Regions from separate parts of the Brevibacillus sp. HB1.1 genome, predicted to be linked through region 3. Evidence: riboswitches for the same ligand, from Rfam matches in the RefSeq annotation. Region 3 holds a riboswitch; each other region holds the start of a gene.
The links. A riboswitch is a leader RNA that binds a small molecule or an ion and turns the genes downstream of it on or off. The one in region 3 is predicted to bind S-adenosylmethionine.
Positions count from the first base shown of each region.

Region 1 (2,274 bases), on a different contig from region 3:
GTTCAAAACTTTCACGTCTATTCATCCTTCCAAAATTTGTACATCATTATGTATTTTATAAATAACGAATGTAAAATTCAATATTTTTCGAACGTGAATAAAAAATAAAAAAGAAGAATCATAAATCTCTATCCAGAGAGATCATGATTCTTCTTTCTTTTGAAGGTACGGTTAACCTACCGTGGATAATTGCAACGCACGCTGCAATGCCTGCTCCAGATCAGAAATGATATCGTCGATCGATTCTGTACCGACGGAGAGGCGAATAAGTCCGGGGGTCACTCCGGCTGCTGCCTGCTCTTCTTCTGTCATTTGCTGATGTGTTGTGCTAGCTGGATGAATGATGAGTGACTTGGAGTCCCCGACATTTGCGAGATGGGAGAACAGCTTCACGGACTCGATCAACGTTTTTCCTGCCTCAACGCCACCGCGAATTCCAAAGGTCAGGATCGCGCCAGCACCTTTTGGCAAATATTTTTGTGCCAACTCACGCTGGGAGTCTGACTCGAGTCCTGGATAACTCACCCACTCTACGGCAGAGTGATTGGCGAGGAATTGGGTTACTGCCAAGGCGTTCTGGCTATGCCGTTCGATGCGCAGATGCAGTGTTTCTAATCCTTGCAGGAACAAGAAGGAATTGATCGGGGCGACGGCAGCACCAATATCGCGCTGGAGCTGGACGCGCGCCTTGATAATATAGGCGAGCGGACCGACTGCCTCTGTATAAACAACGCCATGGTAGCTTGGGTCTGGTGTAGTCAGTCCTGGGAATTTCCCGTTGTTCCAGTCAAATTTTCCAGAGTCTACGATAATACCGCCAATTGCTGTTCCGTGGCCGCCGATGAATTTGGTGGTGGAGTGCACGACAATATCGGCCCCGTGCTCAAAAGGACGGCACAAAATCGGAGTCGCGAAGGTGTTGTCCACGATCAAAGGTACGCCATTTTCGTGGGCAATATGGGCGATCGCCTCAATATCAGCGACATCAATGCGTGGATTGCCGATCGTCTCGCAAAACACGGCTTTTGTCTTTTCATTGATATAAGCACGGAAATTTTCCGGATTGGATTGATCAGCAAAATGAACGTTGATACCGAGGCGGGGAAGCGTGTGGGCGAACAGGTTGTAGGTACCGCCATAGAGACTGCTGGAAGCGACGATCTCGTCTCCTGCATGCGCAATATTTAAGATGGCGAATGTAATGGCAGCTTGCCCGGATGCGGTCGCTAATGCACCAACACCACCTTCGAGCAGGGCAACACGCTTCTCAAACACATCCTGGGTCGGATTCATGATGCGTGTATAGATGTTCCCAAACTCTTTTAAGCCAAACAGATTGGCTGCATGCTCCGTATCGCGGAAAACGTAGGAGGTCGTCTGATAGATCGGAACAGCACGTGAGCCTGTTACAGGGTCAACCTCTTGCCCACCGTGTACCGCAAGCGTTTCTGGCTTCCATTGTTGTTGATCGGACATATTCATCTCTCCTTCTACTATGAAATCGACTAATAAAAAAACGGAGCATTCTCCTGAGAAGAAGAAGGCTCCGATCATGCACGGGCTTGTGTTCATCTCTCAGAATCACTGGATTCTGCAGGAATTGGCACCATGCAGCTAGTCTGCTGGTTGCCGGGCTTCGTAGGGCCTGTCCCTCCACCGCTCTTGATGAGAAAAGTTGTTGTCGTAATTGTATGAAAATAAAACCTTGCTGTCAATGTGGAATTTGTAGTTATCAGGGAGGTTTTTGTGTATATATGGATGAAAGGTGTTTCACTCATGCCATTAATTTGTAACGCTTTTGCCTCAAGCTGTTCACATCCCGTGTGGCTACTGCCACAGCGAAATAGGAGATAATGGTAGAAAATAGGGAGCATAGATGCAGGGTAAAGCCAAGTGCTCTTCGCGTTAGAAAAGTAAAAAAGCGTGTGATATCATGGAGGTGGTTACAACTGATCTGATCGTACATATAGGAGGATAAATAGCGATGAGCCATGGAGTAAAGGAAATGACACCACAAGAGCTGTTGGAAAAGCTGGAAGCCAAAGAGGAGCTGCAAATCATTGATGTACGTGAAGTCGATGAGTGGAATGCAGGTCACATTAAAGAGGCGAAGCTGATCCCACTCGGCTTTTTGCCACATCGTATCGATGAGCTGGATAAGAACATTCCGATTGTGATGGTTTGCCGTAGTGGTGCCAGAAGCCATAATGCTACAGCGTATTTGAGTGAACAAGGATATGACGTGGCGAATATGGTTGGCGGCATGCTCGCATG
Region 1 is NZ_JABMIV010000012.1:112,381-114,654, forward strand. It holds gene HPY27_RS25195 (ArsR/SmtB family transcription factor) at 1-15, opposite strand, end outside; gene HPY27_RS25200 (homocysteine synthase) at 172-1,476, opposite strand; SAM riboswitch class I at 1,566-1,672, opposite strand; gene HPY27_RS25205 (rhodanese-like domain-containing protein) at 1,985-2,274, shown strand, end outside.
Region 1: it holds a riboswitch for S-adenosylmethionine, as region 3 does, so the genes downstream of both, HPY27_RS25200 (homocysteine synthase) here and metH (methionine synthase) in region 3, are expected to answer to the same signal.

Region 2 (2,274 bases), on a different contig from region 3:
TGTTGAAGCGGTTTTTGGCGCTGTGGTGTTCGGGCATCTTGATTGTAACAGGCTGCTCGGATCGGCAAATTTTCGATGAAACAGGACTTGCAACGGCTGTCGGCTATGATCTGTTAAAAGATGGCAAAATTCGCGGGACGTCTGTCATGCCTTCCATTAATCCAGAGGCAAGGCATAAGATACAGATCTTATCAGCCACAGGGGAAACCAGCAAAGGAATCCGGGATAAGATGAATTTGCAATCAGACAAAAGAGTATTGGGTGGGCAAATTCGTGTTGCCCTCTACAGTGAAAACTTTTCAAAGCAGGGACTTGGCAGCATCATTGACACGTTGTATCGGGATTCGTCCCTTTCTAGCAGGATTTATCTTTGTGTGTTTGCAGGCGAAACATATGATATGCTGACGTATCCTTATTCAGAACAAGGGAATATTGGAATCTACCTGTATCGTTTGATTGAGCAAAATATCCGTGGGGAAAAAATTCCTTCTTCGACCATGCATGAGTTTTTCCGGGCTTACTATGAAAAAGGGATCGACCCGGTCATGCCGTACATAGAAAGAAAGGGAGATGAACTGAAAATCAAAGGCATCGCCTTATTCAAAGGTGATCGTTATGTGTCATGGGTTACACCCAAGGAAGCCTTTCTACTCAAACTTATCCACGGAAAGTTCCGCATCGGCAGCTATGATACTTCTGTTCCTACTGCTATTTTTGGGGAGTCACCCAAAAACCACAACAGCAAAAAAGTCCAGGTGCAGCTCGTTTTCGATACAATTTCCAGCCATGCGAAAATCAAATTAAGCCAAATATCCCCACCAATCTTCGATATTCATGTCAAGTTGCATGCCCGAATTTTGGAGTTAACCATCCCGCTAAAGCTAGAAAATGCCAAGTTGCTGAAAATCATGGAACATGCACTGGAGAAAGAGCTTGAAAAAGAATTGCATAAACTCATAAGCAAACTGAAGAGCCTCGATGTTGACCCAATTGGCTTCGGCTCGATCTATCGTTCAGAGAAAAGAGGAATGGCCAACATGACGCAGGCTGAATGGCGAAAGATGTTTCAGGATGCAACGTTTCGCTTCCACGTAAAGTCAAAAATCATCCGCAACGGCGTCATGGATTAAAAAACTTTTCCTTCTATTACTATTGACGTGATATTTCCGAAAAGGATATAATCCGTTTTGTATCATCATGAAATAGAAAAGACGAACATAATATACGTAGATATCTTTCTTATCAAGAGAGGCGGAGGGACAGGCCCTATGAAGCCCGGCAGCCGGTTCATTTTCGGATGAACGTCGCGGTGCCAATTCCTACAAGATTGTTTGGATCTTGTATAGATGAGAAGGGTGGATGCGAACGTATAACATTGCGTTGCAGCCCCTTTTTCGTTTATGAAAAAAGGGGTTTTCTGATTTTATTTAGATTGTGGTCGGGAGGTGGATGCGTTGATCCAACTGCGTCATTTGCATAAAAGCTATCAAGTACAAGGGAAAACCATCCCAGCGTTAACGGGGATCGACCTTTCCATAGAGCAAGGAGAAATATACGGGATTATCGGACACTCTGGTGCAGGGAAAAGTACGTTGATCCGATGCATCAATTTGCTGGAGCGTCCAACTTCAGGGGAAGTTATTGTGGACGGCGTCGATTTGACAAAGCTGGATGAAGGGAAGCTGCAAGAAAAGCGCCGCTCAATCGGCATGATTTTTCAGCACTTCAACTTGCTGTCTTCTTCGACAGTCGGCGAAAATGTCGCTTTTCCGCTCAAGCTGGCAAAGCGTCCGAAGGCAGAGATTGATAAGAAAGTGAACGAGCTGCTAAAGCTGGTTGGCTTGGAGGCACATAAGGACAAATATCCGTCCCAACTGTCTGGCGGACAGAAGCAGCGTGTAGGGATTGCTCGGGCGCTCGCGAATGATCCAAAAGTGCTGCTCTGTGACGAAGCTACATCGGCTCTCGATCCGCAGACGACGAACTCCATTCTGGCACTCCTCTTGGACATCAACCGTAAGCTGGGCTTGACCATTGTGTTGATTACCCACGAGATGCACGTCATTCGCTCCATTTGTGATCGTGTTGGCGTCATTGATGGAGGAAAGATCGTCGAGTCGGGTAACGTACTGGATGTATTCCTTCGTCCGCAGCATCTAACGACACAAGAATTCGTGGAACAAGTAGCGGATTCTACAGAGCTGCGTGAAGCAGTCGCGCACGAAAAGGCCTCGGGGAACCGCACGATTGCTCGTGTCACCTTCCTCGGAGAAA
Region 2 is NZ_JABMIV010000012.1:128,767-131,040, forward strand. It holds gene HPY27_RS25275 (Ger(x)C family spore germination protein) at 1-1,130, shown strand, start outside; SAM riboswitch class I at 1,237-1,353, shown strand; gene HPY27_RS25280 (methionine ABC transporter ATP-binding protein) at 1,455-2,274, shown strand, end outside.
Region 2: it holds a riboswitch for S-adenosylmethionine, as region 3 does, so the genes downstream of both, HPY27_RS25280 (methionine ABC transporter ATP-binding protein) here and metH (methionine synthase) in region 3, are expected to answer to the same signal.

Region 3 (2,274 bases):
AGCTTCTTTTCGCGAGTGATAGCCATACCCGCTTCCTCAATCGTTCCAACGACAACGGAGGCACCGAACTTGTGAATAAGTGGAACCACTTCCTCAAATCGCTCCAAGCCGTCTTCCAAGTTAATCGAGTTGAGGATGGCCTTCCCTTGCGAATAGCGAAGTCCCAGCTCCATGACCTTGGCATCTGTCGAATCGATCATGAGGGGCGCTTTTACTTTTTTCACGATGAACTGTAGGAATTTTTCCATATCTTCGTATTCATCACGGTCGGGGTCAGCCAAGCATATATCGATGACATGTGCGCCGCGCTTCACTTGTGCTCGGGCAATATCAGATGCTTCTTCATAATGACCAGCTGCAATCATTTCACGGAATTTTTTGGAACCGATGACATTGGTCCTCTCCCCTACTAGCAAGGGACGATTGTCATCTTCGACGTAAACAACCTCGATCCCGGAGACTGCGCTCAGCGGTTCCACAGCTGCACTGCGCGGCTTGCAGTCTTTCAATGCTTCTGCCATCGCTTGAATATGGTCAGGCGTTGTTCCGCAGCAACCGCCAGCGACGTTTATCCAGCCCTGATCAGCGAATGCCCGCATTTTCGAAGCAAGTCCCTGTGGCGTTTCATGGTAATGGCCGTTCTCGTCTGGCAAGCCTGCGTTCGGATAACAGCTAACCGCACATTGGGCAATTCCTGACAGTGTCCGCAGATGATCACGCATAAACTCTGGTCCTGTCGCACAGTTCAGACCAATGGAGACTGGCTGTAAATGCTCTAAGGAGATGTAAAACGCCTCGATGTTTTGGCCAGCCAGCGTTGTGCCCATCGGCTCAATCGTACCTGACAGCATCACCGGGAGCTCCTGTCCAAGCTCTTCAAAAGCTTTGCGAATCCCGATTCCGCCAGCCTTGACGTTTAACGTGTCTTGCGAGGTTTCCAATAGAAGAACATCGGAGCCGCCAAGAATCAGACCTTTTGCCTGACGATAATACGCCTCGACCAGTTCTTCGAAAGTGACACCGCCTGTCAACGCAAGGGTTTTGGTCGTAGGTCCCATTGCACCTGCTACAAAACGCGGCCACTCCTCCGTAGAATAGGCATCCACCGCTTCTCTGGCCAAGCGGGCTGCGGCTATATTGATCTCAAGGTCTTTTTCTGGCACATCGTACTCAGCCAAAACGATGGAAGCAGCACCAAATGTATTTGTCTCGACGATGTCTGCGCCCGCCGCTAAATATTTCTCGTGAATGGAACGGATCACATCTGGTCTGGTCAGGTTCAGGAGTTCATTACAGCCATCATAGGCTTCACCGCCGAAATCATCAGCAGTCAGGTTTGCCTGTTGAAGCATGGTGCCCATTGCACCGTCCAGAATCAGAATTTTCCGGGAAAGTTGTTCGCGAAAAGTTGGTTTCATTGACGTGCCCCTTTTCTACCTTGCATCGGCTTATTCTCCGTAATTGGGTAAATAAAAAAAATCCTCTTCTTTGAAAGAAGAGGATTTGTCAGCAGATACGAAAACGCCTGAGACATCCTCTTATCTTTCAAAGCACGTAGCTTTGCTGGAATTGGCACCGGATTTTTACCGGTTGCCGAGGCTTCATCAGGCCAGTCCCTCTGCCTCTCTGGATAAGAGTCGTACACTTGTCATTTAGTTGTTTTGCGAAATGTCTTGAATGTTTGCAAGTATCTTAACACCACCTTTGTCTCCCCGTCAATTGTGAATTGTCTATTTTTTACTGAGCCTCTCCTCTTACGCGCCCATTTTTGCCTAAGCTGGGCATCCGCCCAGTCCAATATCCGCATTCGTGTATAGACTGGAGTATAACGGAAAGGAGGGGAAACAAAGATGAGTACATCATTCTGCGGAAACGGATTCTTCGGTGACTGCTTCGCAATCGTGCTCGTGCTGTTTATCCTGTTGGTAATTATTGGGTGTTCGTGTGACGACTGTTAGATAAGTGTTTAAAAAAGGCTATCCCAAAAGCCATCAGGAATGGCTGCGGGATAGCCTTTTTTTCTTGTTATTTGGTGATGATCTTGCCTGTCACGGCATCCAGAGTAATATATTTGAGCGCCAGCTTTTCGTCACTCCACGGCACATACGCCAGCTTTGGTTGAGCTAATTTTTGCCCATCCACATCTCTCCTCAAATAGACCAGCTTTAAAGGCATGACGCGTAAATACGCCTCAACAGCCTTGTCTTTCGAGACGATCTCGTCGGATGCTGGAAGCTCCACCAACTCGTGCGTCTCTCTGTAGTTTTCAAACTT
Region 3 is NZ_JABMIV010000002.1:904,555-906,828, forward strand. It holds gene metH (methionine synthase) at 1-1,418, opposite strand, end outside; SAM riboswitch class I at 1,536-1,637, opposite strand; gene HPY27_RS09245 (YjcZ family sporulation protein) at 1,851-1,958, shown strand; gene HPY27_RS09250 (YcdB/YcdC domain-containing protein) at 2,026-2,274, opposite strand, start outside.